3 regions of the Alkalihalobacterium alkalinitrilicum genome follow, and region 2 is predicted to be linked to each of the others. Evidence: predicted binding sites of a transcription regulator. Region 2 holds the regulator's gene; each other region holds the start of a gene.
What was found. The regulator Rex, encoded in region 2, represses fermentation and respiration genes when NADH is low (regulators of the CRP and FNR family bind a similar motif). The targets are predictions, from matches to a motif close to TTGTGAAATATTTCACAA.
Positions count from the first base shown of each region.

Region 1: hcp (hydroxylamine reductase) is a predicted target of Rex. The motif match lies at 6,627-6,644, and genes of this name have one in related genera.
Region 3: BK574_RS08685 (TIGR04053 family radical SAM/SPASM domain-containing protein) is a predicted target of Rex. The motif match lies at 4,684-4,701, and genes of this name have one in related genera.

Region 1 is NZ_KV917368.1:3,127,805-3,138,488, reverse strand. Features, by position in the region: gene ggt (gamma-glutamyltransferase) at 1-916, shown strand, start outside; gene BK574_RS15115 (chromate transporter) at 954-1,529, shown strand; gene BK574_RS15110 (chromate transporter) at 1,526-2,056, shown strand; gene ahpF (alkyl hydroperoxide reductase subunit F) at 2,177-3,706, opposite strand; gene ahpC (alkyl hydroperoxide reductase subunit C) at 3,719-4,282, opposite strand; gene hcp (hydroxylamine reductase) at 4,839-6,497, opposite strand; gene BK574_RS15090 (ArsR/SmtB family transcription factor) at 6,939-7,283, shown strand; gene arsB (ACR3 family arsenite efflux transporter) at 7,323-8,396, shown strand; gene arsC (arsenate reductase (thioredoxin)) at 8,533-8,952, shown strand; gene arsD (arsenite efflux transporter metallochaperone ArsD) at 9,148-9,513, shown strand; gene arsA (arsenical pump-driving ATPase) at 9,530-10,684, shown strand, end outside.
Region 2 is NZ_KV917368.1:3,456,914-3,467,597, forward strand. Features, by position in the region: gene BK574_RS16650 (carbon-nitrogen family hydrolase) at 184-972, opposite strand; gene BK574_RS16655 (pyridoxal phosphate-dependent aminotransferase) at 992-2,164, opposite strand; gene tatC (twin-arginine translocase subunit TatC) at 2,318-3,091, opposite strand; gene BK574_RS16665 (twin-arginine translocase TatA/TatE family subunit) at 3,108-3,290, opposite strand; gene BK574_RS16670 (redox-sensing transcriptional repressor Rex) at 3,360-3,995, opposite strand; gene BK574_RS16675 (ABC-F family ATP-binding cassette domain-containing protein) at 4,249-6,156, shown strand; gene BK574_RS16680 (hypothetical protein) at 6,290-8,440, opposite strand; gene tsaD (tRNA (adenosine(37)-N6)-threonylcarbamoyltransferase complex transferase subunit TsaD) at 8,970-9,986, opposite strand; gene rimI (ribosomal protein S18-alanine N-acetyltransferase) at 9,976-10,434, opposite strand; gene tsaB (tRNA (adenosine(37)-N6)-threonylcarbamoyltransferase complex dimerization subunit type 1 TsaB) at 10,431-10,684, opposite strand, start outside.
Region 3 is NZ_KV917368.1:1,870,066-1,880,749, reverse strand. Features, by position in the region: gene BK574_RS08700 (IS1182 family transposase) at 182-1,630, opposite strand; gene BK574_RS08695 (P-loop NTPase) at 2,033-2,791, opposite strand; gene BK574_RS08690 (methyl-accepting chemotaxis protein) at 2,940-4,652, shown strand; gene BK574_RS08685 (TIGR04053 family radical SAM/SPASM domain-containing protein) at 4,771-5,895, shown strand; gene BK574_RS08680 (MFS transporter) at 6,215-7,357, shown strand; gene BK574_RS08675 (molybdopterin oxidoreductase family protein) at 7,358-9,496, shown strand; gene BK574_RS08670 (4Fe-4S dicluster domain-containing protein) at 9,512-10,054, shown strand; gene BK574_RS08665 (QcrA and Rieske domain-containing protein) at 10,085-10,618, shown strand; gene BK574_RS08660 (hypothetical protein) at 10,611-10,684, shown strand, end outside.

The DNA.
Region 1 (10,684 bases), 330 kb from region 2:
TGCAGGTCATGTTTCGGACTGGGTGGAACCGCTCTCTATGAACTACAGAGGATATACAGCTTATAATTTACCACCGAATACACAAGGTATGGCATCCCTATCTATTCTAAACATTTTAAATCAATTTGATTTAACTCATATCGAAGAAAATTCAGCCGAGTATTATCATTTGATAGTGGAGGCAACGAAGCAGGCGTTTTCAGATCGAGACGAGTGGCTGACAGATCCTGACTTTTTAGATATTCCTATTCATCAACTGCTTTCGCCACAGCACGGGCAAACACTTGCTAGCAAAATAAATTTTACTAGTGCTTATACAAATGAGAAGCAACTTGATCCTAAGGGAGATACAGTCTGGTTCGGTGTTGTTGATAAAGATGGAAATGCGGTTTCCTTTATTCAAAGTATATATCATGAGTTTGGTTCTGGTATTATTCCTAAAGGAACAGGAGTGTTGCTACAAAATCGTGGCAGCTTTTTCTCACTCGATCCAACTCATATTAATCATCTTGAGCCGAATAAACGTACATTCCATACATTGAATCCAGCGATGTTATTAGCTGATGATCAACCATTTCTCGTTTATGGGACGATGGGAGGCGAAGGACAACCGCAAACACAGGCCGCGCTCGTGACACGCATCGTAGATTATGGAAGAAGTGTCCAAGAAGCGATCGAAGCGCCACGTTGGTTATACGGTCGTACGTGGGGAGTGAGCTCGAATAGTTTAAAGTTAGAGTCGCGCATTCCGAGTGAAGTTCAACAATCATTAGCTGAGCTTGGGCATCATGTTGAAACAATGCCTGCATTTACAGATGTGATGGGGCATGCAGGTGCTATTCAGATTGATCCGAACTCTCGAGTCAAATATGGTGGAGCTGACCCGCGTGGTGATGGAGCTGCAATGGGTTATTAAACAGCAACTGCTTTAGCGATTGGAAAGAGGGATTATGATGAAAACACAGATTGATTTATTTATTGCTTTTTTTCGTTCAGGTATGCTTGGCTTTGGAGGTGGACCATCGGCCATTCCCCTCGTAAAAAAAGAAGTCGTGGACACGTTTGGCTGGATGAATGAAGATGAATTTGCAGATGTGCTAGCGCTTGGCAATACATTGCCTGGTCCGATTAATACAAAAATGGCAGGTTATATCGGTTATCGGGTTGCAGGTCTGATCGGATTAATCATAGCGGTTAGCGCCTCAATTGTACCAACGATTTTCTTAATGATCCTCTTGTTAACCTCACTTTCAGTTTATAAGGATCAACCATGGGTTGCGGGTATCACACAAGGTGTCATTCCGATTGTTAGTGTTATGCTTTTCGTACTAGCGTGGGATTTTTTAAAGAATGCAAAAAAAAGCCTTGGTTGGCCTATTAGTCTTATATTACTATTTGTAAGTTTAATTGTTATTGAAATCCTTGGAGTTCATCCTGCCATTATTATTGCGTTATTATTACTTTTTGCTTTACTTAAGAAAAACAATAAACAAGTCGGTTCCTCGAATAAAAAGGAGGTACAAGGTTGATTTATTTAGAGATTTTCCTTGCGTTCTTCATTCCTGGCATCGTTGGCTATGGAGGTGGTCCTGCTTCCATTCCCCTTGTAGAATATGAAGTGGTTCATCGTTATGAATGGATGAGTGTCGAACAGTTTAGTGAAGTGCTCGCTTTAGGGAATGCTCTGCCAGGTCCTATTGCTACGAAAATGGCAGGATATATTGGTTTTGAAGTTGCAGGAGTGATTGGGAGTGTTGTTGCGGTAGTTGCTACTGTTGCTCCTTCATTAATATTAATGATCGTATTACTTGGCATTTTATATAAGTTTAAGGAATCTCCAAAGGTGAAAAGAATGACTGGACTCATTCGTCCGACTATTGCAATTTTACTAGGGGTGTTAGCATTCCGTTTTCTTCAATTATCTTTTGTAGAAACAAGTCCTTGGCATACAGTTTTTTTAATTGTGGTTGGGTACTTATTCCTTGAGAAATGGAAGGTTCACCCATCACTTGTGATCCTTGGTGGTGTTTGTTATGGAGCTATCTTTTTAAGCTAACTATATTTTTATTCATTTTATCCATCTAGAAAACAAACAAACGAATTGTACTTTCGTTCATGATAGAAAAAGTCGTTTTACCACTTAATAAGTAGTAAAACGACTTTCTTATGTTTTGTATTAATTTCGGATGAGGTAATCAAAAGCGCCTAAAGCTGCAGTCGCTCCTGATCCCATCGAGATGATAATCTGATTATAGGCACTATCAGTACAATCACCTGCGGCAAATAAACCAGGTACAGTTGTAGCCCCATGTTTATCTACAATGATTTCACCGATGCGATTACGTTCAACAACGCTTTCTAACCAATCGGTATTAGGTACAAGGCCGATTTGAACAAATACACCTTGTAATTCGACATGTTTTACTTCTTCTGTTTCACGGTCAATATAAGAAATTCCGTTAACACTGTCAGTACCCGTAATTTCTTTAGTTTGAACATTCTTTAAGACCGTTACATTTGGAAGGCTGTAAAGGCGCTTTTGTAGGACTTCATCAGCTTTTAGTTCTGGCATAAATTCAAGAACCGTTACATGATTGACAATCCCTGCAAGATCAATCGCTGCTTCAATACCAGAATTACCTCCGCCAATAACTGCAACATCTTTTCCTTCAAACAATGGACCGTCACAGTGAGGGCAATAGGCTACCCCTTTGTTTTTAAACTCTTGTTCTCCAGGAACGCCAACATTACGCCAACGAGCACCTGTTGTTACGATAACACTTTTACTCTTAAGTACAGCACCACTTTCGAGTTCAAGCTCAAAAAGATCTTTCTTTTCGATACTCTTAGCACGCTGTAAATTCATAATATCAATGCCATACTCTTTAACATGTTCTTCAAGGCTTGCTGCGAGCTTAGGTCCCTCAGTATGTTTTACACTGATAAAGTTCTCAATGCTCATCGTATCAAGAACTTGTCCACCGAAACGTTCAGCGACAATTCCTGTACGAATACCTTTACGTGCTGCATAAATCGCGGCACTTGACCCAGCTGGTCCGCCTCCAACAACAAGTACATCGAATGGTTCTTTATCTGAAAGCTCAGATGCATCTGGACCACTGCCCATTTTAGCAAGAATTTCTTCTAGGGTCATACGACCGCCACCGAAGAATTCCCCGTTTAAGTAAACAGCTGGTACCGACATGACATTTTTACTTTCTACTTCATCTTTAAATACTGCCCCATCAATCATAGTGTGAGTGATGCCAGGGTTGAGTACACTCATCATGTTAAGAGCTTGTACAACGTCAGGGCAGTTATGGCAGCTAAGGCTGACATATGTTTCAAAGTGGTATTCACCGCTAATGTTTTTCACTTGCTCAATGACGCTTTGATCAACTTTAGGCGCTCTTCCACTAACTTGGAGTAGGGCTAGCACTAATGAAGTAAATTCATGTCCTAAAGGAACACCTGCAAATGTGACGCCAGTTTCTTGGCCTACACGGTTGACGCTGAAGCTTGGTGTTCTTGTTAATTCAGTTTTTCGGACACTGATTTTATTTGACATAGAAGTTAGTTCATTGACTAACGCTTCCATCTCATTTGAAACATTACCGGAACCTAAACTAACTTTAAGCAGAATATCGCCTTCCATTAGTTGCAGGTATTGATTTAACTGTGACTTAATTTCAGCATCAAGTACCATTTATCGCACTCCTTAGATTTTACCTACTAGGTCAAGGCTTGGCTTAAGTGTTTCTCCACCTTCTTGCCATTTAGCTGGGCAAACTTCACCTGGATTGTTACGAACATATTGTGCGGCCTTAACTTTGTTAACTAGGATACTTGCATCACGACCGATACCACCAGCGTTGATTTCAACAGCTTGGATAACACCGTCTGGGTCAATGATGAACGTACCACGGTCAGCAAGACCAGACTCTTCGTCTAGAACTTCAAAGTTACGAGTGACTGTTTGTGAAGGGTCACCAATCATTGCGTAAGTAATTTTTCCAATTGTTTCTGAGCTGTCATGCCATCCTTTATGTGTGAAATGAGTATCTGTTGAAACGGAATATACTTCAACTCCAAGTTCCTTTAGCGTTGCGTATTCGTTTTGTAAATCTTCAAGCTCAGTTGGGCAAACGAATGTGAAATCTGCCGGATAAAAGCAGAAAATGCTCCATTGACCTTTAAGGCTTTCGTTCGTTACATCGATAAACTCACCGTTTTTAAAAGCTTTTGCACTGAATGGTTTTACTTCTGTTCCAATTAATGACATATTAATCTTCCTCCTATAATATCTAAAAATATTTTTTACAGAATTCATTATAGAATAATTTTACTTATCTATAATAATTCTAATTCGATAACAATTATCAACTAATAGATGCTTTTTGTCAAGTGATAAGTTTGAATGTTTATTTTCCAAGGAGAATTTTAGACCTAAAGGATTATAAATGCTTTAACCTAGGATTCATAATTGGACTTTACAATGATCGAAAAAAGGTTGCAAAGGCAGCTAGTAAATACATCACTTGAAGATCTAGCAAAGAAGTTACTATTGTATAAACAGTTCTGCCACTAAGAGAAAAGCAAATTCTACAAATTATTATCTCCCACTTTAATTAAGATAATTTCTGAACAGGCTATTTATTCTTTAAAAATTAACTTTTGGACTTTTAATTGACAATGGTTATCAATATGACTCTTTGGTATTAAGAATAGTATTTTTCAATAATTGAAGCATTATTAGTTGCAGCAAAAAGGATTCCGAGTAACCGATTTTCGATTACATGGAATCCTCTCTACTGAGTATTCTTTCAATTTGTGCTTAATTAGCCAGCTGGAACGACTTCATTCATGAACATCTTGATATCGTCTGTCGTGTTTGTGATACCGCCAATGTTGAATTTTTCGATCAACATATTTTTTACATTTTCAGATAAGAATGCTGGTAACGTTGGACCAACATGGATGTTTTTTACATCAAGGTACAATAGAGATAAGAAGACAATTACCGCTTTTTGCTCATACCATGCAATGTTATATGATAATGGTAGATCATTTACACTCTCTAAACCAAACGCTTCCTTTAACTTCAATGCAATCATAACTAATGAATAAGAATCGTTACATTGTCCTGCGTCTAGAACCCTTGGGATACCATTGATATCCCCTAAATCTAATTTGTTATAACGATATTTCGCACAGCCAGCTGTCAAAATAACGGTTTCTTTTGGTAACTCTTCTGCAAAATTTTTATAATACTCTCTGCTTTTATGTCTTCCATCACATCCTGCCATGACAAAAAATTGTTTAATATCGCCATTCTTAACAGCTTCAACAACATTGTCAGCCAGTTTTAAAACTTGATCGTGTGCAAATCCACCAATGATTTCACCATTTTCAATTTCGATTGGAGCCTCACACTTTTTCGCATGCTCGATGATCGCAGAGAAATCTTTTAATCCGTCTTCATTTTTTTCAATATGCACGACACCTTCAACACCTGTTGCTCCTGTTGTATACATACGATCCTTATATGATGCTTTCGGTGGTACAATACAGTTGGTCGTCATCAAGATTGGGCCGTTAAAACTTTCAAATTCACGTGTTTGCTCCCACCATGCATTCCCGTAGTTTCCGACAAAGTGGCTATACTTATTAAATGCTGGGTAATAGTTAGCTGGCAACATTTCACTATGCGTATAAACGTCCACTCCAGTTCCTTCTGTTTGTGCTAGTAGTTGTTCCATGTCTTTTAGGTCATGGCCACTAATTAAAATGCCTGGATTAGTACGAACCCCAATGTTTACTTTGGTAATTTCAGGATTACCGTATGTTGTTGTATTGGCTGTATCCAATAGTTCCATCGCATGGACACCATATTTACCGCATTCCATTGCGAGACCGACTAACTCATCAATTGATAGGTCGTCATTTGTTACATCAGCAAGTGCCTTTTGCATAAAAGCATAAAGATCATCTTTTTGATATCCTAAGTGATTCGCATGTTCTAAATAAGCCGCTAAACCTTTTAAACCATAAACGATAAGCTCTCTTAACGAACGAATGTCTTCATCTCTTGTTGCTAGGATACTCACTTCTTGACTAGCTGATTTGATTTCCAAATCATTATTGGTTTCAGCAAACCAAGTGACAAAGTCACTCGTATTTTCAACCTTGTGACCCGCCTTTTCAATCGCCGTTTTGGTTGTTTCACGAAGACTTAACCCTTTTCTTATATGATTAAAAAAGTCTTCTTGATTCCAGTTTGCATTTGTAATCGTCATGAAAAGAGATGTAACGATATATTTATCTGTTTCTTTTAAATTTACCCCTAACTCTCGTGCCACATTGTTTACAATTGAAGTGCCTTTGGCTGTATAGATGAGCAAGTCTTGCATATTCGCAAGATTATCTTTCTTTCCACATACTCCAACGATTGTACAACCTGTTCCTTTTGCTGTTTCCTGACATTGATAACAAAACATACTCATAGTTAGATCCTCCAGTAAAAGATATTGTATTTTCCAGTAACTTTTTTTCACTAATTAAATGGTTACTACATAACTAATAATGTTTTTCGATACTGTAAGAATAACAAGGAGTTCATTTCAATGTAGTGATATTAATCACATGTAGGAGAATAACTTTTAAAAAAATTGAAATAGTTGTGTTTTTTTTCTATGAGAAATATCCTTTAAATCCGTAACTGGAGAATGATTTAAATTAGAATAGTAGGTGTGAGAATGAGTAAGACGCTTTTTTATTGAAAAGTACTTAAGGGTAATAATAGGTAGCTGCTTGTAAATAAACAGGATAAATATCTATTCCTTTACAAAATCTTTACATTGAGACAGTTGGAAATAGAATATAAGCAAAGTATTATATAAGTACATACTTATATATTTTGAATTTCTGGAGGTGACTTCATGCAAGAAACAACGGTTGAAATAGAAAAAGCGGCCACCATTTTAAAGTTACTCGGTGATAAAACACGATTGACCATGGTAAAAATTTTGGATTCAAATGATTGTTGTGTTTGTGAGTTTGTGGAAATTTTTAAAATTAGCCAACCTGCGATTAGTCAACATGTTCGTAAGTTGAAAGACTTAGGAGTCGTTCGAGAAATGCGTAGGGGACAGTGGATTATTTATTCATTAAACAAAGATAGTAGCTATTATCTATTGGTTCAAAGCCTGCTTCAACATCTTCCTAACCAAGACTTTAAATTACAAGAATTAGAAGAGCAAGGTTTACGAATAACGTGTGAATAATAATAAAATACTTCATTAATCTAAGGAGAGTGAGAGAAATTGAGTAAAGAAAGCGAAAGTGATGTAAAGAAAGGTATTGGTTTCTTCGAGCGGTATTTAACCGTTTGGGTTGCCCTATGTATTATTGTTGGTCTTGCTATCGGGCAGTGGTTACCAGCCGTTCCCGAAACATTAAGCCGATTTGAATATGCGCAAGTTTCCATTCCAGTGGCTATTTTAATTTGGTTAATGATTTATCCAATGATGGTACAAATTGATTTCAACAGTATTGTGAATGCGGGAAAAAAGCCAAAAGGGTTAGTTGTAACGCTAGTCGTTAACTGGGTGATCAAGCCGTTTACAATGTTTTTCTTTGCATGGCTCTTTTTTAAAATTATTTTTTCCCCATTTATTTCAGGGGAGCTTGCGACTGAGTATATTGCAGGCGCTGTGTTATTAGGAGCTGCTCCTTGTACAGCGATGGTATTTGTTTGGAGTTATTTAACGAAAGGCGATGCGAGTTATACTCTTATTCAAGTATCTGTAAATGATTTAATTTTAATTTTTGCATATGGTCCGATTGTGATGTTTTTACTGCGGATTAATAACGTTGTGGTACCGTATGAAACGGTCATTTTATCCGTCGTTTTATTTATTGTGGTACCGTTAGCTGCGGGTTACATTTCTCGTGTTTTATTAATTAAAAGTAAAGGAAAAGAATGGTTTGAACAAGTGTATTTGAAGCGTGCTGGAAAGTTTACGATTGTTGGACTATTACTAACTTTAATCATTATTTTCTCTTTCCAAGGTGAAGTAATTTTAAATAATCCATTTCATATCGGTTTGATTGCTGTACCGTTAATTATTCAAACGTTTTTTATTTTTGTGATCGCCTATTTTTGGGCGAAAAGATGGCGGCTTGAACATAGCGTTGCTGCACCTGCTGCGATGATTGGAACGAGTAATTTCTTTGAACTAGCTGTTGCGGTGGCCATTGCATTATTTGGGCTCAACTCAGGGGCAACATTAGTTACCGTAGTAGGGGTTCTCGTTGAGGTTCCGTTAATGCTTTACTTAGTAAAAGTAGCAAACAAAACAAGACATTGGTTCCCAGATGCGAAATTGGCTAAGTAAAAATACGAAATAGATTACTGTTAATAAAGGATAAATATAAATTATATAAAACTATTGAAGGTGGCGTGATAGGAACTTCGTAGAAGGAAACTCGTTCCGAAACCACGTTCCTCTTTCCGAAAAAGGAGATATAAAAATGAGTAAAAAAACAATTTATTTTTTATGTACAGGAAATTCTTGCAGAAGCCAAATGGCAGAAGGGTGGGCAAAGAAATACTTAGGCGATGAGTGGAACGTTTATAGTGCTGGAATTGAAGCACATGGCTTAAACCCGAATGCTGTTAAAGCGATGAACGAAGCTGAAATTGACATTACCAATCAAACGTCAGATATTATTGACCCTAATATTTTAAATAATGCGGATTTAGTTGTTACGTTATGTGGTGATGCAGCTGACAAATGTCCGATAACACCATCTCATGTAAAAAGAGAACATTGGGGATTTGATGATCCAGCTAAGGCTGAAGGAACCGATGAAGAAAAGTGGGCGTTTTTCCAGCGTGTTCGTGATGAAATTGGTGACAGAATTAAACACTTTAGTGAAACAGGTAAATGATCGATATCAGTGTGGGTTTTTCTCTTTCCCCACTGATGGTTAGATGAGATCAACGATGTGGCGCATTTAATCTGTGTTCATTTAGTTGTTACTGGCATTATCCCCACTTATCCTTCTTTGATCCTTCGAAGTCTTGAAGTGGGGGTATTACTGCTAGTCGATACGGGATAAAATTTTAAAGATGGGGGCTTGAAGATGAAAAAAGTTGAAATTTTTGATCCTGCAATGTGTTGTTCTACGGGTGTATGTGGTCCTAGCGTGGATCCTGAATTAACACGAGTAGCATCAGCTGTCTATTCATTAGAGAAAAAAGGGTTTAAGATCAGACGCTACCAATTAACCAATGATCCAGACCTATTTGCAGAAAATGAAGAAGTCAACCGTGTCTTACATGAAAAAGGTCCAGATGCTTTACCGGCTATTTTAGTAAACGATCAGCTTGTAAAAGTAGGAAGCTACCCAACAAATGGAGAACTTGCAGAATGGTTCGAGGTAAAACCTGAGGACTTAATGGAAAAACCAAAAGTGCGTCTTTCAATTGATTTAAATACTTTGAAATAAGAAAGAAGGGAAATTCATGTTTCAACCTTTCAATCCCTTAAAGGTCATAAATACACCATTTCTTTTTTTGACTGGAAAAGGTGGCGTTGGAAAAACCTCAACAGCTTGTGCGACAGCTGTTGCATTAGCGGATAATGGCATGAAAGTGTTATTAATTAGCACAGACCCAGCTTCTAATTTACAAGATGTTTTTAATATAGAATTAACGAATTCACCAAAACCCGTTCCGAATGTTGAGAATTTATTTGCCAGTAACTTAGATCCTGAGAGCTCTGCCGCGACTTATCGTGAAAAAATCGTAGGTCCATATCGGGGGAAACTTCCTGATTCTGTAGTCGCTACTATGGAAGAGCAATTATCAGGAGCTTGCTCCGTAGAAATTGCCGCTTTTGATGAATTTAGCAGTTTGCTTACGAATGCTGATATTGTATCTCAATTTGATCACATTATTTTTGATACAGCACCAACAGGGCATACGTTACGTTTATTACAGCTTCCAACCGCTTGGAATGGATTTTTAGAAGAAAGCACACACGGAGCTTCATGCTTAGGACCTTTATCGGGGTTAGCGGATAAAAAGAATCTTTATTCGCAAACAGTAGAAGTTCTTTCAGATCCTAGCCAAACGACATTAACCCTTATAACTAGACCTGACGTTTCATCCCTTTTAGAAGCGGATCGAGCATCAGAAGAACTGAAAGAGATCGATATTAACAATCAAATCCTAATCGTTAATGGACTCCTTCAACATTATAAAGAGGATGATGAAGTGTCTTCTGCGTTTTACCGTCGACAAAGAGATGCCTTAAAACAAATACCGATTCATTTAAAACAGACGGTCAGTTATTCTTTGCCATTTGTTTCATACTCCTTAACTGGAGTGGAAAATCTACGCTATCTTTTCCAACCAAACGAGATACCAGCACCAGAGTTCATAAGTGATCATGAAATTAACAAGCTTCCAAGATTAAATGACGTTATTGATGATTTTTCATCTACGAACAAGAAGCTGATCTTTACAATGGGGAAAGGTGGCGTAGGGAAAACAACGGTTGCATCGGCGATTGCAGTTGGATTAGTAGAAAAAGGACATCGCGTGCATTTGACGACGACAGATCCAGCTGCTCACTTAGATTACCAATTCCAAAATGATCAGCTCAATCAAAACTTA
Region 2 (10,684 bases):
CTTCTTCTTCCCCTGACATCAGCTAACATAAAGCACTTTAACATTAATCTGAATTAACTACGGCCAAAGCAAAACTACTTAAATAAGTACGACGGCTACTATTACTCCAAGTAGCGCTCGAATGCTCATAAAAAGAAGGAGTACAAGGTCTAAAAACTAGACTTTGTGCTCCCTCTTCATTATTCAGTATAAGTTTGGCACTCTACTTTTAAAAACTGGAACATTTTTACGGACTTCTTTTACATTTTCTAATGGCAAGGTTGCCCTAATGGTTTCTTCTTTTGCTTGTGTACCCTGGGCAATAATATCTCCCCATGGGTTAATCACATATGATCTCCCACAAAATTCTACTCCATCGTAAGTCCCCACTCGATTGGACGATATAATATACATTTGGTTTTCAATTGCCCTGGCTTGCTGCAATATTGTCCAATGGGTTTGCCTTGCTTCAGGCCACTCCGCCAAAATGAACAGCACTTCGGCACCGTCTAAGGCTAACGAGCGAGCAAGTTCTGGAAAACGAAGATCATAACATATGATCACACCTACTTTCACTCCGTCTAATTCAAAAATTTGAGCCTTTTGTTCGCCTCCAGCTAAATATAGATGTTCATCAAGCATCGGAACGAGGTGTACTTTATCATACTGGTGAACTTGTTGCCCAGATCGATTAAAGATTAGCGCTCGATTATATATTTTATCCTTTACCTTTGTCGCAACAGAACCACCGACAACGTTGATGTTGTTCATACTCGCCATTTCACTTAAAAATTGGGCAGTTTCATTCCGCTCACCCTCACAGACTTCATCTAACGTCGGTAACGTATAAGCTGTCGTCCACATTTCAGGAAGAACAATGACATCTGGTATTTCTTCACTTTGCATTAGCTGGCCAACCCACTGTCTCACTTTTTTACGATTTTCTTCTGGTTGACCTGGTACAATATCCATTTGATAGATTGCAACTTTCATTGGAGGACCTCCTCTCATTTTAAAAAAGTTCAAGTTTTCGAATACGCTCGACTGCTTCTTTTAATCGGTCTTCCTCTTCTAAGAGGCCTACACGAACGTACCCTTCTCCGCTTTCACCGAAACCTCGGCCAGGAGCTACCGCAATATGTGCTTTATAAAGTAGGATATCAGCAAATTCTTCAGAGCTCATTCCCTCTGGACACGGCAGCCACGCAAAGAAAGACCCATTCGGTGCTTTTACATCCCAGCCAATCGATTGTAAACCTTCAATAAGAACATTGCGGCGGCCTTCATATTTTTTTACCAATTCGTCCACACAAGTTTGTGGACTTAGAAGTGCAGTAGCTGCGGCCTTCTGGATCGCTCCAAACAAACTTACATACATATGATCTTGATATAAATTAAGCATTTCAATAACAGAGGCATTACCAACAGCGAAAGCAACACGCCAACCTGCCATATTATATGTCTTTGATAACGTATAAATTTCAATTCCAACCTCTTTTGCCCCTTCTGATTGGAGAAAGCTTACTGGTTTTTGACCATCAAATCCTATACCACCATATGCAAAGTCATGAACTACACATAAATCATGCTGCCTAGCAAATGTAACCGTTTCATCATAAAATGCCTTCGACGCTGTTGCCCCTGTTGGGTTATTCGGATAATTCAGAAACATAAGTTTAGCCTTTTTTTTAGCGTCTTCACTGATCACTTGATAATCGGGTAGAAAGTTATTGTTCTCTTGCAATGGCATCATTTCCATTTGGCCTCCAGCCAATGCTACTCCTGACCAATAATCTGGATACCCAGGATCTGGAACAAGCGTAACGTCACCAGGATTTAACATGCATTGACTAATTTCAACAAGTCCACCTTTTCCGCCAAACAGAACACAAACTTCTTTCTCTGGATCAATATCCACGCCATATTCTCTTTGATAAAACTCCGCAACCGCTTCTTTTAAAAAGCGATACCCTCGAAATGGTGGATATTTATGGTATTTAGGAAGATCGGCCGCTTCCTTCAAACTTTTTACAATATGATCAGGTGTTGGCTGATCTGGATTTCCTTGTCCTAAATTAATAATGTCTGCACCTTCTTTTACAAGTGCCCCTACTTTAGCGACGAGGCTCGCAAAATATTGCTTTGGAAGTCCCTTCATTGTCTGGTTCATCTGAAACTGTTTCATTATTTCAACCCCTACAATTCATCACTTTAATACAGTAAATCCATCGTATGATGTGTGATGGTTTTTGTCAATGGTCCACCTCTTCAAAGCTATAAGTACGGGTTTCAATGGTGCCAGGCAACCCAAAAAAAGACTGCATTCAGTGAATGCAGTCTAGCCATGATTTTCATTATCCGCCTGTTCTTGTTCTTTTAAACGTTGCTCTTCGAGGCGTTGTGCTTTACGATACGATATTCTTGAGATGACTATACTAATCTCATATAACAAGAATAATGGTAAAGTAACCATTAAATGGGAAATCAATTCAGGCGGTGTGATTAATCCCGCGATCACGAGAAGGATAAAGTAAGCTAACTTTCTAAATTTTGCAAGAAAGACTGGCGTTACGATTCCTAGCCGTGTTAAGAACATAATAACGACTGGCATTTGGAACAGGATCCCAAACGGAATGGTTAATTGAAAGAGAAAGGTAAAATACTCATTTATTCCATACATTTCATTTATTCCTAATTGTCCTGCTAACGCACCGACAAACTGAATGACGAACGGAAACAAAATGAAATAAGAAAATGAAATTCCCATCAGAAATAATATAAATGCAATTGGAATATAAGCTAACGTCACTCTTCTCTCAACTTCATGTAAACCAGGGCTAATAAATGCCCAAAGCTGATATAAAATGACTGGGAAAACAAGTAAAAATGCACTAAAAAATGCAAATGTCATATATACCTTGAGTGGGTCAATCGGCTTAAAGGCATTCATTGGAATATCTTGAGCAGTCGGTGCACTTTGAAGAAAGGTAATGATCGGCTTGGCTATAAATAATCCAATCACAAAGGCGATAATAAAAAAGACGAACACGATAATTAACCGTCTACGCAACTCGCCTATATGATCATACACAGACATGTCTTTCTGTTCCATGAATTACCCATCCTAACTATTTTTGTTTCTCATTTTTCTTGTTGTTATCGTCGTCTTCATCTGCTAATCCTTTAGTAGCATTCTTGAATTCACGTAATGTATTTCCTGCTGCTTTTCCTAATTCAGGCAACTTTTTCGGTCCGAAGATCAATAGGGCAACTAATGCTATTAAAATTAAACTACCTGGTCCTAATGGCATAACAAACACCTCCTTAAATTTAACTTTCTATATACTCTAACGAAATATCACTTATAGGCTTATCCTCTATTATAACGGATAATGCTTTAAAAAATAAATAAGTGCTTGAAGTTCTACTGATAGATCAATATGGTGAACCCTAACATTGTCTGGAACTGTTAATCTTGCTGGCGTAAAATTAAGAATGCCATTAATTCCTACAGAAACGAGTCGGTCAGCAATTTTTTGAGCAGAATGAGCGGGAACTGTTAATATAGCGACCGTCACGTCTGGATCTAATTGTTCTTCAAGCTGAGCTAAATTGTATATTCTAACCCCACCGATTTCTTGCCCAACCTTATCTTCGTCAACGTCGAAAGCCATCTCAATTTTTGTATTATTATTTTTAGCAAAATTGTAATTTAAAAACGCAGTACCAAGATTCCCGACCCCAATAAGGATGACCTTCGTTAACTCATCTTGATCTAACGTTTTCCGAAAAAAAGATAGCAAATAATTAACATTATATCCATACCCTTTTTTACCTAAAGCACCAAAGTAAGAAAAATCACGGCGAATCGTCGCCGAGTCTACTTTCACCGCTTCACTTAACTCTGACGATGATACTCTTTGCTTTCCCGAAGAATTAAGATTCTCTAAATACCGATAATATAAGGGCAATCGTTTCGCTGTTGCTTGTGGAATTTTGGGTTGTTCGAATTTCATAGATCGCCTCCAAGGTTTACACCATTTCAGGTTATTACAAATCATATTGTACACTATTTTTCTCTTCATGTAATTGTTTTCAGTCAGTGTTCATGAAGTTGTTGAATACCGTCTGATAAGGTAAACTTGATTTAATAGCACATAGGGAAATTTTATTCCGTTTAACGTAACAAATCAACAAATTCATTTCAACAGCGAGTTCTCCTCCTGAACTTTTTGAACAACCTTTTTATAGGTAGGAAGGATTTTATTTATGATCTTATTACAGTGTGTAAATTTAACCAAATCATTCGGCGTAGAGCCCATCTTGACAAATATAAAATTTGAAATACAGTCAAAACAACGAATTGCTCTTGTTGGTCGAAATGGGGCTGGGAAATCAACACTATTAAAAATTATTGCTGGTCAGACATCATTCGACTCAGGTGATTTGATTATTCCTAAAGATGTCAAACTCGGTTATCTTGCTCAAGATACAGGATTGGAGTCTGAACTGTTCATTTGGGATGAAATGTTAACGGTTTTTGCTGAACTTCAAAAAAAAGAACGGGCTCTTAGACGGCTCGAAGAACAAATGGCTGATCCAAGTCATGAACATTACGATAAAATCTTGCAAGAATACGATCAACTTCAAGTAACGTTTAAAGATGAAGGTGGCTATCAATACGAGGCCGATATCCGTTCCGTACTAGCTGGTTTGAACTTCGCAAACTTTGACTATGCTACGAAAATTTCTACACTCAGTGGTGGCCAAAAAACGCGTCTAGCTCTCGGAAAACTACTATTAACCAAGCCAGATTTACTTATTCTTGATGAGCCAACGAACCATCTTGATATTGAAACACTATCTTGGCTGGAACAATATTTAACAAATTACCCTGGAGCGGTTCTCATTGTCTCACATGATCGGTATTTCTTAGATAAAGTTGTCGATCACGTTTATGAATTATCAAGAACAAAAGCGACAAAGTTTAAAGGGAATTATAGTGACTACCTTGAAGAAAAAGCTCAGCGCTACGAACAAGAATTAAAACAATTTGAAAAGCAACAAGAAGAGATCGCGAAACTAGAAGACTTTGTTCGTCGTAATATCGCTAGAGCTTCTACGACCAAAAGAGCTCAAAGTCGTAGAAAATCACTAGAAAAAATGGAACGCCTAGGTAGACCTCAAGGAAATGAAAAAACAGCAAATTTCTTGTTCGGAATTGATAAACAAACAGGCAATGAAGTCTTAAAGGTACAAGCTCTTTCTGGTGGTTATAAAGATGTCCCATTATTTAAAGACATTAATTTCCAACTTAATCGTGGTGAAAGTGTAGCATTAATTGGTCCCAACGGAATTGGTAAATCAACTTTACTGAAAATCATTACTAAAGAATTGCAACCAATAACAGGAACCGTCTCCTATGGAAGTAACGTTGCTATAGGTTATTATGATCAAGAACAAGCAAAATTAACATCGAACAAACAAGTAATACACGAACTTTGGGATGAATTCCCGCTTATGCAAGAAAAAGAAATCCGAACAGTCTTAGGAAATTTCCTCTTTAGTGGTGATGATGTCTTAAAAATTGTTTCTGATTTAAGTGGAGGAGAAAAAGCGCGACTCGCCTTAGCAAAACTAATGTTAAAAAAAGCAAATTTCCTCATTCTCGATGAGCCGACCAATCACCTTGACCTAGACAGTAAGGAAGTTTTAGAGTCGGCGTTAATCGATTATCCTGGAACGATATTATTTGTTTCGCATGACAGATATTTCTTAAACCGAATGGCCACACGAATTATTGAACTAACACAACAACAGATCACTAATTATCTTGGAGATTATGACTATTACTTGCATAAAAAAGAAGAAGCTCGCCAATTACATGAATTGGCTGCATCTGAGCCATCAAATAGTGATGAACCAAAAAAGGATAAACAAAATTTCCAAATGGATAAAGAAGCAAAACGAAAAGAGAGACAACGACAGCGTCGTATTGAAGAAATTGAAACGACGGTCGACCAAATGGAAGCAGAAGTTGCTGAATGGGAAGAAGCCTTATGTAATCCAGATATTTATGAAGACCATGAAAAAGCTGCCACTCTTCAACAACAAATAGATACTCACAAAGAAAAGATAGAACAACTCTTAACCGAATGGGAGCAAATTCAAGAATAAATTGAAACTTCCACCAGTTAGGGTTTTCCTCTTCCCCCACCTAAGTTAGTTGTGGGGTTTTTCTATTAATTAAACGTTTATTTAATTAAGATAGGATAGTCAGTTAAGTTACAAGATGATAAAAGGAAGAAGCTTATGTAGCTTCTCCCTCTTTTTCTTCTAGTAACCAAAAATAACTGGTAGCCACAATCAAAAACATGGACGTTGCCGCTGCTACAACACCAGAGTCATTTAATAATAATAACGCAACGGATGTAACAAGCATTGTTTGCAATATGTCTTTTTCACGCTCATTTTTAATCCATTTTTTTTGTCTCCACAACATAATTCCCATTAAGATATAAGATGTGACAAACAGCTGAGTCCAATTGGAAAACTTAAATATCTTCCAATTCATTTGCAATTTTCTTGTGATTACGTCCAACATATAAGTTAGGTCGCCATTTAAAATCCTTTCAAAAGCATAGCCAATATGTGTCGGTTTTCCACTTAGCTGTAACAAATATAAAAGCATAAGTGAAAGAAGTGGAATCCCAATAAGAAGAATCGGTAACCACAACTTCCACTTTTTCATAATAAAACTATGCTTTACAGCAATAAATCCCCACGCAATAGCAGCTGATAACGTTGCTCCAGCGTTAGTACCTAGATGGCTGGCTCCCAACATATAAATTAAAAAAATAAAAAGAATGGTGACTACTAAGAAAAAGGTTTTCTTTGATGCCTTCCAAAAAGGAATTAATAATAGTAATCCCGAGATCATATAGACTCCCGCATATTCATTACCAATCCCGTAATACCTAGCTCCTATAATCGGATCATAACCTAAATAGGATCTTTGCATTAAAGGAGAACCCATCCACAAATCTAATGTGATTACTAGAAACTGTACTGTACCTAAAAGAACGAGCGGATATTTCGTAAACTTTAGAAGAAGCCATCCTAATAATATCGATAACAACGTTAATAACCAAAAGTAGTAACCACTATGAACATAAAGAAGCACTTTGGATAAAAAAAGATACCATATCGGTGAACTCACAGCTGCTAATAATAATACTTTTCCAATACTTAACCAGCGAGGATTTGTTCTTCTCCTCCACAACAAGATACCTACGCCAATGAGCATTAAAACTAATAACGTAATATAACTTGATAGGACGACGCTTCGAGTACTATAAATTTTAAATATCCAATTGATATTATTAATTATTTCATCATGTAAATCATCCGAACGCTCTATACGTTTTAGAGACGTTCCAGGTAAACTAGCTGGTATTTGAATGTCGTAAATCGAAAGAATCGTTGGTACGATATCGACATTGCTAATAACATGGCGTTGTTTAGTCGTTTGTGAATATAACTCTAATGAATTGAAGTGAGCAGCGTCCCAATAAAAAAAAGGACTTAGTTGTTTTTTTAATTTGTATGCTTCTGTATGCATCATCGGAGATACCAACATCACATGGCGATTTTCGTTATCCACAATCAATTGAATAAATTGTTCGAGTGAACGAAGTACATCCTCATAGTTATTCACAAAATGATCAGTAGTCATCTTGTTCTTTTCTGCATATAACCGATAAAAATCACCCCACTCGACTACAATAAATGACTGCTCACTGTTTTTTTCGATCGTTTCGATCTCCTCAAGTAAGCTGTTAGTATTCATTTTTAACCCATATGGGGCCTCTGGATCTACTTGTACCATTTCAGATAACTTCCCAGGCACTTCACCCTTCCGATCTACAGCAAACAATGATCCATAACGAACTCTTTCCTCAATATTTAAGTCACTTGTTCCAAGAACGTAACGATGTACCCCTTCTTGTTTTAGTGTTTCTCCCAAGATCCCAATTGGAGCCCGAAACGTTGTCTCATTGTTTTTCTCGACTAACTTATGGAAATACGGGTGAAGCAAACTATCTTGTGGATAGTTTCCTGTCCATTGTAAAAGGAGATCTTCTACCTTTCTTCCATCTATATGTTCTCCTCGTTCAAAACCATTCCAATTATCCACACCTACTCCACGTACACCCGTACTTAATGAGACCGTATTGTTCAAGTATGAATAACTCCCATCTGGTCGAACATTTAAGGCAGCCAAACCAGCATTTTTCCATAACTCCTCATCCCCATGCTCTACTAACCAATCTACTTCTTCAAAAGAAAAATCAGGGACAACGATGAGAACTAGTGACTGTTGTTGTTCATAACTTTTCGCATTAGTTGTGAATACAAAGAAGATTAACAAGCTAATAACAATTATCCAACTCTTTTTCACACACTCTCTCCTCACCTTTTGAACAAATTTTCTGACATATCCACACTACCCACAACGTTATACACAGGTAAACTACTGATTTTTCCTATTTTATGAAAGTTATCCCCATTATCCACATGTTTATCCACATAATTTTATAAACACTAAATATCCCTGTAAAATAAGTTATTCACTAACTTATCCACTTTATACACATTATTGTGGATAAGTGTTTTCCACAAACTAAACCACTTAACTTAAATAACATTTGCTCGTTCAAGCTGACTAAAACCAAAGGTAATTTTTTTAGCCCCTCTAAAAATGATTTCTTCTTAAGTAAAATAAAAAATCCCTTCTTTCAGCATAGACTGAAGAGATGGGATTTAAACTTCTATCATTTAGCCAAAGGACACCCTACAAAAACCATGCAAGTCTGGGTTAGAAACGGTCATCGGGTGCATAATTACTTTACTGAAATGTGCCAATAAAAAGAATGGAGGAAAATTCAAGTAGGTAAAAGGAACAGTCATTAATGCTGTAGCGGAAGTATTCATTCCTCGGTTTCTAGTTCAAGCCCTGGATTTCCATTCAATGCCCAACTTGAAAACTTACCTTTTTTCAACATTAAACTAGCAGCGGCACCAATCATCGCCGCATTATCTGTACATAGTGAAAGAGGCGGAATAACTAAATCAATTTCAGAATGGCCAAATTCACCCTCTAAGCGTTCGCGAAGCCCACGGTTAGCAGCAACTCCACCAGCTAATAATAGTTGTTTAACTTCGTATTCTTCTGTTGCCCTTTTTGTTTTTGTGACTAATACGTCAATAACACTCTCTTGGAAACTTGCTGCTAAATTAGCAGGTTCAATCGTTTCTCCTCTTTGTTTTGCATTATGAAGTGTATTTATGACAGCTGACTTTAAACCACTAAAACTAAACTCATATGAATGAGGCTCTAACCAAGCTCGCGGTAAATCAATTGTTGCTTCACCAGCATGAGCAAGCTTGTCAATATGAGGGCCTCCTGGATAAGGCAAGTTTAACGTTCGGGCTACCTTATCATACGCTTCTCCTACCGCATCATCTCTCGTTTCACCAATGACCTTAAAAGAGCCGTGCTCTTTCATATAAATGAGTTCTGTATGTCCTCCAGATACAACTAATGCTAGTAATGGAAATTCCATTTCTTTTACTAATCGGTTTGCATAAATATGACCTGCGATATGATGAACGCCGATCAAAGGTAGATCGTGGGCAAACGCAAGTGCTTTTGCTGCATTTACGCCCATTAGTAAAGCACCAACAAGCCCAGGGCCTTCTGTCACCGCTATAGCATCTAACTGTGAAAAAGTTACACCAGCTTCTTCCATTGCAGCTTCAAATATATATGTCATCTTTTCAACGTGGTGGCGAGACGCTATTTCTGGTACAACCCCACCAAACCGCTTGTGACTTTCAATTTGCGACGAAACGACATTTGAAAGTATCTCCACTCCATTTTTAATTACAGCTGCTGACGTTTCATCACAGCTCGTCTCAATTGCTAATATTAATTCATCCTTCATTTTTCAACACCGCCCACATGACTAATGCATCCTCTAAATTGTCAGTATAATAGTTCTTTCTAATCCCACCTGACATAAACCCTAACTTTTCATATAATCCTTTTGCCGCTTGATTTGATACTCGAACTTCTAGTGTCATTTTTATTGCTCCATACATTTTCGCCAGTTCCATTACATATAAAAGTAACGTTTCTCCGTACTTGTTCCCCCGATATTGAGAAAGAATAGCAATATTTGTAATATGTGCTTCGTCCATTACCAGCCAGACGCCACAATAACCGATAATTACTCCTTCCAATTCCATAACGACATAATGAGCAAACTGATTACTCGATAGTTCATTATAAAAGGCGGTTCGACTCCAAGGTACCGTGAAAGCATCCTTTTCAACAATGAGAACCTGTTCGAGGTCATTCACTGTCATAAACCGTATGATAGGCTCTGTCATTTTATCTCACCTTTATTTTGAGCCTCTAACCATTTCACCTCAGCTTCAGCTAGTTGTAAATATTGGGGAACCATTTCATGAGTATTGGGCTGGGGCTCTTTAGTTAATCCGAGTAGCGCTAATTCTGATGGTCTAGGGTTTTGCATTGAAACATAAGGAAACACCGCGCGGTTTCCGAGTGCTGCTTTAATAGCTTCTTCGTGTAACGCTAGGTCGTTACTTAAAAACAAAATGCGTTCTTGTAAATTTT
Region 3 (10,684 bases), 1.6 Mb from region 2:
ATTCACTTCATTTTATTACACTGACAATCAGTAAAGTCCCCTAACTTATTCAGAGGCCACTGAAAAACTTCCGTTTTTCAAGATGAAAGAATAAACACACAAAAAAGAGACGTTCCTATATCCATTAAATGGATAAGGGTGTCTCTTTTTGCTTATAATTTAAGTCAATCCCATACTATAGTTATCCAATTAACTTCAGAATTCTTTTCAAATTCACCGTAAACATAGCCATGGCTCCCTGAATCTCCATGCCAACGAGACCCGAAGATGACGCTACATCATACCCGTGCCGGTGTTTTAATTCACTATTTTTTGCTTCTATTTTATAACGCTCTGAGGATTTTTCTTTAAAGTAATCACTTTCTTGAAAAGCTATTTGTTCTGTGTGTACATCCGATTTAATTGTAACAGAATATGTTTTGGCTTTTGCTCCTTCCTTATAACAGCCATCTTTTAATGGACACACCTTACATTTTTCTATATCAAAGTAATATGTGTGTTTTTGGTTTTTCGCTACACCTTTTTTTCCAGTTCGTGCTTTCCTGATAGCCATGTGTCCAGCCTTACAAACATACATACCAGCATCTTTATTAAACTCAAATTCATCTTCTTTTTTTCGATTACCTTGAGTGACAACAGGGTTGAGTTTAGCTACTAACTTCATTTCGTTTGTTTTTGTATATTCAATATTTCCTTTTTCCGAATAAGCTGCATCACCAATCACAGTATCAACTTCCATACCTGCTTCCATACTTTTTTCAATTAAGGTTTCTAGTTGCTTTCCGTCATTCTTTTCTCCTGTTGTGATAACTGCTGCAGTAATAATTCTTTCTTCACTTAAGGAAATGTGTGTTTTATAACCAAAAAATGCTGAGTCCGATGTTTTATGTCCTGTTTTAGCATCTTCATCTTTGGATAATTGTAGATGTTCAATATCATCAGCTATCGTTTCTTTAAGTAGGTTTAATGTTTCTTTCACCTTGGGGAATTCACAGATAGTCTCTTCTTTTTCAATGACTTTAATTAGCTTTTCACAATACTCAATTTGATCTTCTAATACATCTGATGTTGTTTTGGTTGGGAATTTACTTTTCATTGTTTCATCTATTTGATAAATGGTCTTTCTTAGATTTTTAGAGCGATCAATCAGCACTTCTTTAGCTGATTTTTGGTTGTAACGAGACTTAGTATGGGTAGCATCTACAATGATAGATTTACTTTTTATAATTTCTTTTTCGATTGCGATCTCAACAGTTTTATTGATTAGCATGTCTAATAAATTTACATCCTTTAATCGCAGTTTTCGAAACTTCGTTAAGGAACTTGGATCAATCACTGGATCTTCTGGCGCCATATCTAAAAAATATTTGAATGACATATCATATTTTGAGCGTTCGACAATATCAATATCTGATACGTTGTGGATACATTTTAATAATAAGTATTTGAACATGCGAATAGGATGGATCGCATTACGTCCATTATCTAGGCAATATTTATCTACTAATTCTTCATATACAAAAGAAAAATCGACTAAGTCATTGATTTTTCTTAAAACATTATCCTTCGGTACTACTATGTCATAAATCGCCATATAAGGACTTAAGTTTACTTGTTGATGTTGAATCATCGTATCCACCCACTCAAATTTGATATTTTAATTATACAGCAAAAAAGATATAGCACTCTCAAATAATTGAGGTGCTATATCTTTTATTATTTCAGGTACTTTTTCAGTGGCCTCCTTATTCACTATGGGAACTTTACGTTAATTCCTCATAGTATTGTTAGATTAAGTTAGGAGGCTGACTCTTTTATTGGGACAGCCTCATTTTTTGTAATTAATAGTATAAGAGGTCTTAAAGCATACATTGCTTTAATATTAAAAAAAGAAAGTCACAACTTGGAAAAAAATACTAGGGACACTTCCCCCAGAAATACAACATATATGGTAATAAAACATAGAAAGAAGCCGCTACTTTTTTTCCTTAAGAGCGGCTTTTTTCTTATAAAGTTTCTTGTTTTCATATGGCTAATTCACACTAGCTTTAGTTACCGTTAATTCTTCAACTTTACAAGCTAAGTCATTGTAGTGAATAAATAAATTAGATGTTTCATCATAAATCGTAGGGACTTCGCCATTTTCGTTTGGAATGGACATTGGAAGTGATGCTAGTACGGTTGTATCCAATGTTTTTGCTAACGTGTTGCCGCCACCTTTGCCAAAAAGATAGTATTTTTCAGCATTTTCAATTGGAGGCGAGAAATAGGACATATTTTCAATAACGCCTAAAATTTCATGGTTTGTATTTTGAGCCATTGTTCCAGCGCGTTCGGCTACATGTGTAGCGGTCGGATGTGGTGTCGTAACGATAATTTCCTTACAGTTAGGGAGTAAGTGGTTGAGATCTAGAGCAACGTCTCCCGTTCCTGGTGGCATATCTAAAATAACATAGTCTAGTTGTCCCCAAATTACATCTTTGAAAAAGTGTTCAACCATTCGTCCGAGCATTGGTCCCCTCCAAACTATCGGGTTGTTTCCTCGAACCATAAAACCTGTCGACATGACACTTAATCCATGAGAACCAACAGGAATAATTTTGTTATTAATTGTTTTCGGTCGATCTGTAATGTTTAACATTTTCGGCACACTAAATCCATAAATATCTAAATCTATGATAGCCACTCTTTTATTTAAGCGCGTTAAAGCAAGAGCTAGATTAACCGAAACCGTTGATTTTCCCACTCCACCTTTACCACTAGTAACAGCAATTACATTTCCAGTAATCATCTTTTTTCACTCCTAATTTTTGATGTACATGAGGTACGATTTTATTTTATTACCATTTGGCTAATTAGGATGTGACTTTTCTCACAACCAAAAGTCCGAATAACGATTACAATCCTATTAAAAGTAACTAGAATTAGAGGGTGATAAGATGAAGAGAAAAAATGGCGTAACAGTAAAACTAGGGTTAATTATTTTTACTACAATATTTATTTCAATGACAATTATTTCTATTTCTAACTATCGTATTATTTATGAAAAGGTAAAAGAAGCAGCAGCGATTGAATTGTATGGATGTGCAAACATCACGACAGGTCTTTTAAATCCAAGTGAAATTGAAGAAATCGCTCAAGGAGACTTTTCAAAGTCTGATGAAATAGGACAATTGATTAGTTGGACTGTCGATCATAAAGATATTTTTGAAACGCAATATATTTTATCGCTTGAAGGGCAAATCTTAGTCGCTGATGTCAATATGCAGGCGCAAGGTTTTCAAGCAGGAGATATGTTTTTTTTAGATGAAGAAGCTTTAAATATGATGAAATCGATGGGGCATCCGCATTATTCTGATATTTATGAATATGGCGGAATGAAACGTTTAACAGGTTATGCACCAATATTTAAAGATCATGACCCGAGTAAGGAAATGATTGCGATCAGTGCCATTGATTTTGATGCGAGCATCGTTCATGAAAGAACGTGGGATATGGTAAAAGGCGGGATTCTTTTTGGAATTATTCCCGTACTCATTTCGACAGCAGTCACGATTTGGTTTGTTGGTAGAACGATGAAACCTATTTCCAACTTTATTATATACGCAAGAAAAATTGCCCAAGGAGATTTAACAGCACCGAGATTAACGACAAAGCGAAATGATGAAATTGGTGAATTGGCGAATGACTTTAATAATATGGTCGATCAGTTAAAAGAAATTGTAGGGGATGTTTCTAAAAGTTCACAGCAGGTGGCAGGAACGTCCGAACAGTTATTTGATCAAGCCGAGCACGTAACGATGGCTACCGAACAAAACACAGAACGAATAAAAAGCATTCAAGAGGATTCTCAACAACAAGTTCGTAAATCAAATCATATTAATGAAGTAGTTACTGATATATCAAATGATATGCAAAAAGTACTCGAACGAATGAATAGCACCACAGAAGTTTCCACGCTTGCAAATCAAAAAGCAGGTACAGGTGATGAAGTTATTAAACGTGCCATTGAGCAAATGGAAATGATAAAACAAAACTCAGTTTCTATGAAAAAAACAATGAACGGCCTGGATCAAAAATCAGAACAAATTAACGAAATCATCTCCATGATTACCGCTATTGCCGATCAAACGAACTTACTCGCTTTAAATGCAGCGATTGAGGCCGCAAGAGCAGGTGATCATGGAAAAGGATTTGCCGTTGTTGCGGATGAAGTACGGAAACTAGCAGAACAATCATCATCTGCAACGAAAGAAATTAGTCATTTGATTTCCCAAATTCAACAAGAAACAACAGCAGCTGTTAAAACCTCTTCAGAAGGAGACAAGGCAGTTACTGATGGGATTTATGTAATGAACCAAGCAGGATCATCATTCCATGACATTGCAGATACGATTAATGAAATTACGAGTGATGTGTATTCAATTAGTCAAAGGCTGAAAGAAATGAATGGTGAAATTCGCAAAATTGTAGAATTAACAAAAATGATCGTCGCCATATCTGAGCGTCACGCTGACCATACAAATTTTGTTGCTGACTCGACCGAACAACAAACAGCAGCCATGCAAGAAGTAAGAGCAGCATCTAGTCAACTAACGTCGATGGCAGATAGACTACAAGAAAAAATTAACCATTTTAAACTAAAAGAATAAGTGATCAGGTAATTAATAAACTGTTGAAACATTGTGATGGAGTTCACAGTCAAATGTCATTAATTCTCTTATAGTGTAAGTAGAAGCATTATTTTGCTGGAGAAGGAGTAGATTCGCTATGAATACACTAGAGAAGAAACTGACTTACGATCAATTTCCTTTCATCGTTATATGGGAAGTCACAAGAGCATGTGCATTAAGATGTCTTCACTGTCGCGCAGAAGCACAATATCAAGCGGACCCTAGACAGCTATCTTTTGATGAGGGAAAAAAAGTAATCGATCAAATCGCTGAGATGAATAACCCACTGTTTGTATTTACAGGCGGAGACCCTCTTATGCGACCTGATTTATTTAAATTAGCTCAATATGCGATTAATGAAAAAAAATTAGCGGTGTCAATGACGCCGAGTGCAACACCTAAAGTAACACAAGCGGCTGTTGAGCAAGCAAAAAACGTCGGGTTATCGAGGTGGGCATTTAGTTTAGATGGATCGAATGCTGAAATCCATGATTACTTTAGAGGCATCAACGGTTCTTTTGACCGTACGATGAAAGGAATTTCTTATTTAAAAGAATTGAACATTCCTATTCAAATTAATACAACGGTCTCGAATTATAATATTGATGATTTAGAACGAATTAGTGAAAAAGTAAAAGAAATGGGCGCAGTCCTTTGGAGCTTATTTTTCTTAATTCCGACAGGACGAGCACAGCAAAAAGACATGCTGACACCAAAGCAACATGAAGAAGTGATGAAGTGGTTAGTAACTGTTCAAGAAAAAATGCCATATCACGTTAAAGCGACAGAAGCCCCTCATTATCGTAGGGTATTTTTTCAAAATCAAAAAGGGGCTGGCCCCCAAGGCAATATACAACATTCAGGAAGTGACCCTAACGGCATTAAAAAACCAGTCAAACATGTCGATGTTCTTGGACGAGCCCCAAAAGGCGTAAATGATGGAGATGGTTTTGTCTTCATTAGTCATATTGGGGATGTATACCCGAGCGGTTTTTTACCAGTAAAATGTGGCAATGTCCGCGAGCAGTCATTGCTAGATATTTACCAGAATTCATCTGTTATGAAAGAGTTACGTGATAAATCTTTATTAAAAGGAAAATGCGGACTTTGTGAATACAAAGAGATATGTGGAGGCTCTAGGGCACGTGCCTTAGCGGTGCATGGCGATTACTTGGAAAGTGATCCAAGTTGTGATTATATTCCTGCAGCATTGGTTCAATAGGCCTGTGTGGCATGCTCCAAGAGTTTCAATCTTTGATTGAGGCTCTTTTTTATCCCGTAACAACTGGCAGTAATAGTTAGGATTTTCATTAATCATTTCATCAAATGTGTCACAAAGTTCACATCTTCTTCCTATCATGCTTTGCCCCTAGTAAATACAAGCCTTTTACTAAAAAAAGGCGAGCTGAAATCTTTCTGCCATTATTTTGTCACGATATTTTCTATCCTCGTGTGAAAAAATTCACAGTGTCAAAATCGCGTAGCCTCTACAATAAATTTAACAAAACAAATTGTGATTTAGCACAGGGGGAGTGACTAGGATGAACCAATTGGAAAGATCCTTTTATTCAAAAACAAGCATGTATGCTTTTATTGTTGTCTTAGTATTAATTTTTACGATGTGGATAGGGACGAAACAGTTTACGCACGTAGATATGATGCTTTTCGGATATCTCATTTCGTCGTTCGTATTTGCAATTGGATTGACTGTAAGAATTTGCTCATGGGTGATCCGTCCAGCAACACACCAAGTCATTAAACGCACGATCAAAAATTTAAAAACAAGAAAAAGACAGAAACGTAACGTAAAAGCAATAGCAAAAACATTAGTGGATAATATTATTTTTCAAAAGTTTATCTTTAAGCGCGGAATTTATCGTGGAATTCAACACTGGCTTGTAGCTTGGGGCTGTATCGGTTCCTTTGGGATCACCTTCGGACTAACGTTCGGATGGGTGCACTTTAGTCTCGTTGATCCTGAAACGTATCAAATCGTTGTCTTTGGGATACCAACGCTACAAATGGCAGCAAATGGACTATTTGCGGAACTTGTTTACAACGGCTTAAATATTACTGCATTAATGGTACTAGCTGGGGTCGTAATGATGATGATCCGTCGAGCAAAAGACAAAAACGTACAAGTAGGACAACGATTTGAATTTGATTTGTTTCCATTATATATGCTGTTAGCTGTAACAGTATCTGGATTGGTTTTAACGCTTTCTTATAAATTTATGGGTGGCTATATGCACCAATATTTAACACTTATTCATCAAGTAACAGTCGTCATCTTTCTCGTCTACTTCCCATTCGGAAAGCTGTTTCATTTACCAATTCGTCCATTAGCGGCAGCTGTACCAATGAATTACCAAGAACAGCTTCAAGTTGATACTCGACCATGTAAAAAATGTGGCACGTCTTATAGTAGTGACGATCAAATTGATGATGTAAAAGACATTTTAGGAGCACAAGCATTTGATTTACAACTGAAAGATGGATCGTATTTAGCTGATTATTGTCCATCTTGCCGTAGAAGAATGCGAGTCATGAGTCAATTAAATCTAGAAAATGCAGCTGGAAATCCATTTGGGCCGATCCAAACGAATAACGGTATTCATATACCTGGGTTTGGTCGCAAACGTACAGAAGACTTTTATGATCGAACAAATGAGGGGGAGAAGTAAATGACAGATTATCTTGTAAAAGACGGAGTTAAAAACTTAATTCATGAAGGTGAAAAGCTAATAACAACTCATTGTTGTTATTGTGGAATGCAGTGTGGAATGCATATTCGTTTAGATGAAAAAACAAATAAAGTTGTTGGTGTTGAACCTCGTTATGATTGGCCAGTAACATTAGGAAAAATGTGTCCTAAAGGTGTGACAGCATACCAAACGATTGATCATGAGGAGCGAATTACAAAACCTCTGATCAAAAAGAACGGACAATTTGTAGAAGCGACTTGGGATGAAGCGCTTGACCTTATTGAGAAGAACTTTAAAAAGCTTCAAAAAGAACATGGAAAAGATGCGCTAAGTGTATTCGGTGGTGTATCGATGACAAACGAAAAATGTTACCTCGTTGGTAAATATGCACGAGCGGTATTAGGTACTCGTTACGTGGATTACAATGGCCGTTTCTGTATGAGTTCGGCTGCAGGTGGGTTTATGGCAACCCTTGGAACCGATCGAGGTTCAACTTTACCTTGGCCAGAGTTAGAGCATACCGATTGTTTCTTTATGGCAGGGTCAAACACAGCAGAATGTCACCCAACGAGTATTCAATGGTTATGGAAAGCAAGAGATAAAGGAGCAAAGATGATTGTAGCTGATCCGCGTGAAACACCAACCGCTCGAATTGCCGATGTTCATCTCGATTTAAGACCTGGAACAGATGACACATTAGCTAGTGGAATGCTTCACCTTCTTATCAAAGAAGGGTATGTAGATGAAGCATATGTGAATGAGCGTTGTAACAATTATGAAGAATTGAAACAAGCTGTCGAGCATTTTACTCCTGAATTTACATCTGAAATCACAGGAATTACGATTGAAAAACTTGTGAAAGCAGCACATATCTTTGGACGATCTCCTCGTTCCGTTGTCATGTTTGCTCGTGGAATTGAACAGCAATCAAAAGGTGTCGACAATGTACGTCTTTACACATCAATGGCACTATTAAGAGGACAAATTGGCAAATTTGCCTCAGGTGTAGCTACTTTTACAGGTCAAGCGAACGGTCAAGGAGGACGTGAGCATGGTCAAAAAGCAGATGCATTACCAGGTTATCGTAAAATATCAGATCCTGAAGCGGTAAAATACGTGTCTAGCGTATGGGGTATTGACCCTGCAGATATGCCAAAAGCAGGAGTATCTGCTTATGAGATGTTTGATGAAATTGAAGAAGGGCGCATTCGCGGGATGCACGTGATGTGTAGTAACCCAGCCGTATCTGCACCTAACCTTGAACATATTTGGAATGGATTTAGAAAATTAGATTTCTTAGTCGTGAGTGACTTCTTTATGTCAGAGACAGCGGAATTTGCTGATGTTATTCTTCCAGTTACTTCTTGGGCAGAAGATGAAGGAACGACAACAAACCTCGAAGGTCGTGTGATTCGTATTCGTAAAGTAAAAGATCCAATTGGTGAGTCAAAAACAGATTGGCAAATTATGAAGGTGATCGCAGAGCGTATGGATAAAGGTCATTTATTTAACTATAACAATCCACGTGAAATCTTTGATGAGTTCCGTTTAGCATCTAAAGGTGGTAAAGCGGATTATTACGGAATTACGTATGAACGAATTGATAACGAAGACGGAGTATTTTGGCCTTGTCCTTCTGAGGATCATCCTGGAACACCGACGATGTTTAAAGAAAAATTTGGAACACCAGATGGTAAAGCTATTCTTCCAATCGTTGACTACCGCGACTCAGGTGAAGTACCCGATGAAGAGTTCCCATTGTATTTAACAACTGGACGCGTAGTCTTCCACTTTTTATCAGGAAGTCAAACGAGACGAACGAAATTTTTAATGGAGCAATGCCCAACACCATATGCGGAAATGCACCCAGCCCTTGCTAGTCAATATGGACTTGCGAATGGAGACAAAGTGACATTAACAACAAGGCGTTCAGAAATGGAGTTGGATGTACGCTTAACAAAAGCAATCCGAGAAGATACTGTATTTGTTCCTTACCATTGGGGAAAAGAACTTGCGATTAACCAGTTAACTAACCCAGCATTGGATCCAGTTTCAAGAATGCCTGAATTTAAAGTATGTTCGGTAAAAATGAAAAAGGCCTTAAACGAAACGAAATAGAGGAGTGTTTGCAAAATGAAAAAAGTCATGTATTTAGAGTTTGAAAGGTGTATCGGCTGCCGCTCGTGTCAAGCGGCGTGCCGCGAATGTGGTGGGCATGATGCGAAAGAGCGGAACTATGTAGAATATGTTGACTTCATGGAGAGCAGACATACGTTCCCAATGCTCTGTATGCAATGTAAAGATCCAGCTTGTGCACGTGTATGTCCAGCAAATGCGATCCAAATTACAGAAGAAGGTGTTGTACTCTCGGCAATGGAAGAAAAGTGTATCGGTTGTCGAAACTGTACATTTGGATGTCCATTCGGAATACCTAAATTCGATTTTGAAGAAAATAAAATGTACAAATGTGATATGTGTTACGACAGAACGCAATACGGGATTTCCCCGATGTGTGCATCAGTTTGTCCAAGTGATGCCATTCGCTTTATCGACTTTGATGAAATGCAAGCGTTACGAAGACGTCGTACACAAATGAATTTAATTGAAGGAAAAAAACCTACTGAGCAAGATAAATGGCAATATGTACCTGAGTTTTTCGGAGTATATTCAGATTAATAAGATTTCAAGACCAGAGGAGGGATAGAGATGACAGATAAAAAGAAACTCGGTCTAAATAAAAAAGATAGTAACGATGACATGATTAATCTCGTCGATAATTTAAATCGCGATGATGATATGAAATTTAATCGCCGTGCCTTTTTAAAAACTGCAGTAGGGACATCAATTGCACTAGGACTTGCAACAGTTCCATTTTCAGTAAGGGCGATGCTCGGAATGGCTGAAGAAGAGTTTGAGCGAACGGAGATTGCTAAGACAGCCGATGTACCAAAAGGAAGCTCGGTAACATTTAAATATCCAACTGACAACGATCCAGCTTTATTAATTCATACGAAAAATGGTGATTGGTTAGCGTATAATAGTGCGTGCCCACACTTAATGTGTCCTGTTTTCTATGAGCCTGAGAAAGAAGAATTAGTATGTCCGTGTCACAAAGGCTATTTTGATCTACATAGTGGGCAGCCGATGGCAGGACCACCTCAGCGTGAACTCCCATTAATTGAAATCGATATTTCAAACGGAGTCGTTTATGCAATTGGAAGGAAAGTTCGCCATGGGTAAAAAAATATGTTGGGGTATTATATTTATAACTATCGCGATAAATGTCGTCATGCTGCAATGGACGAT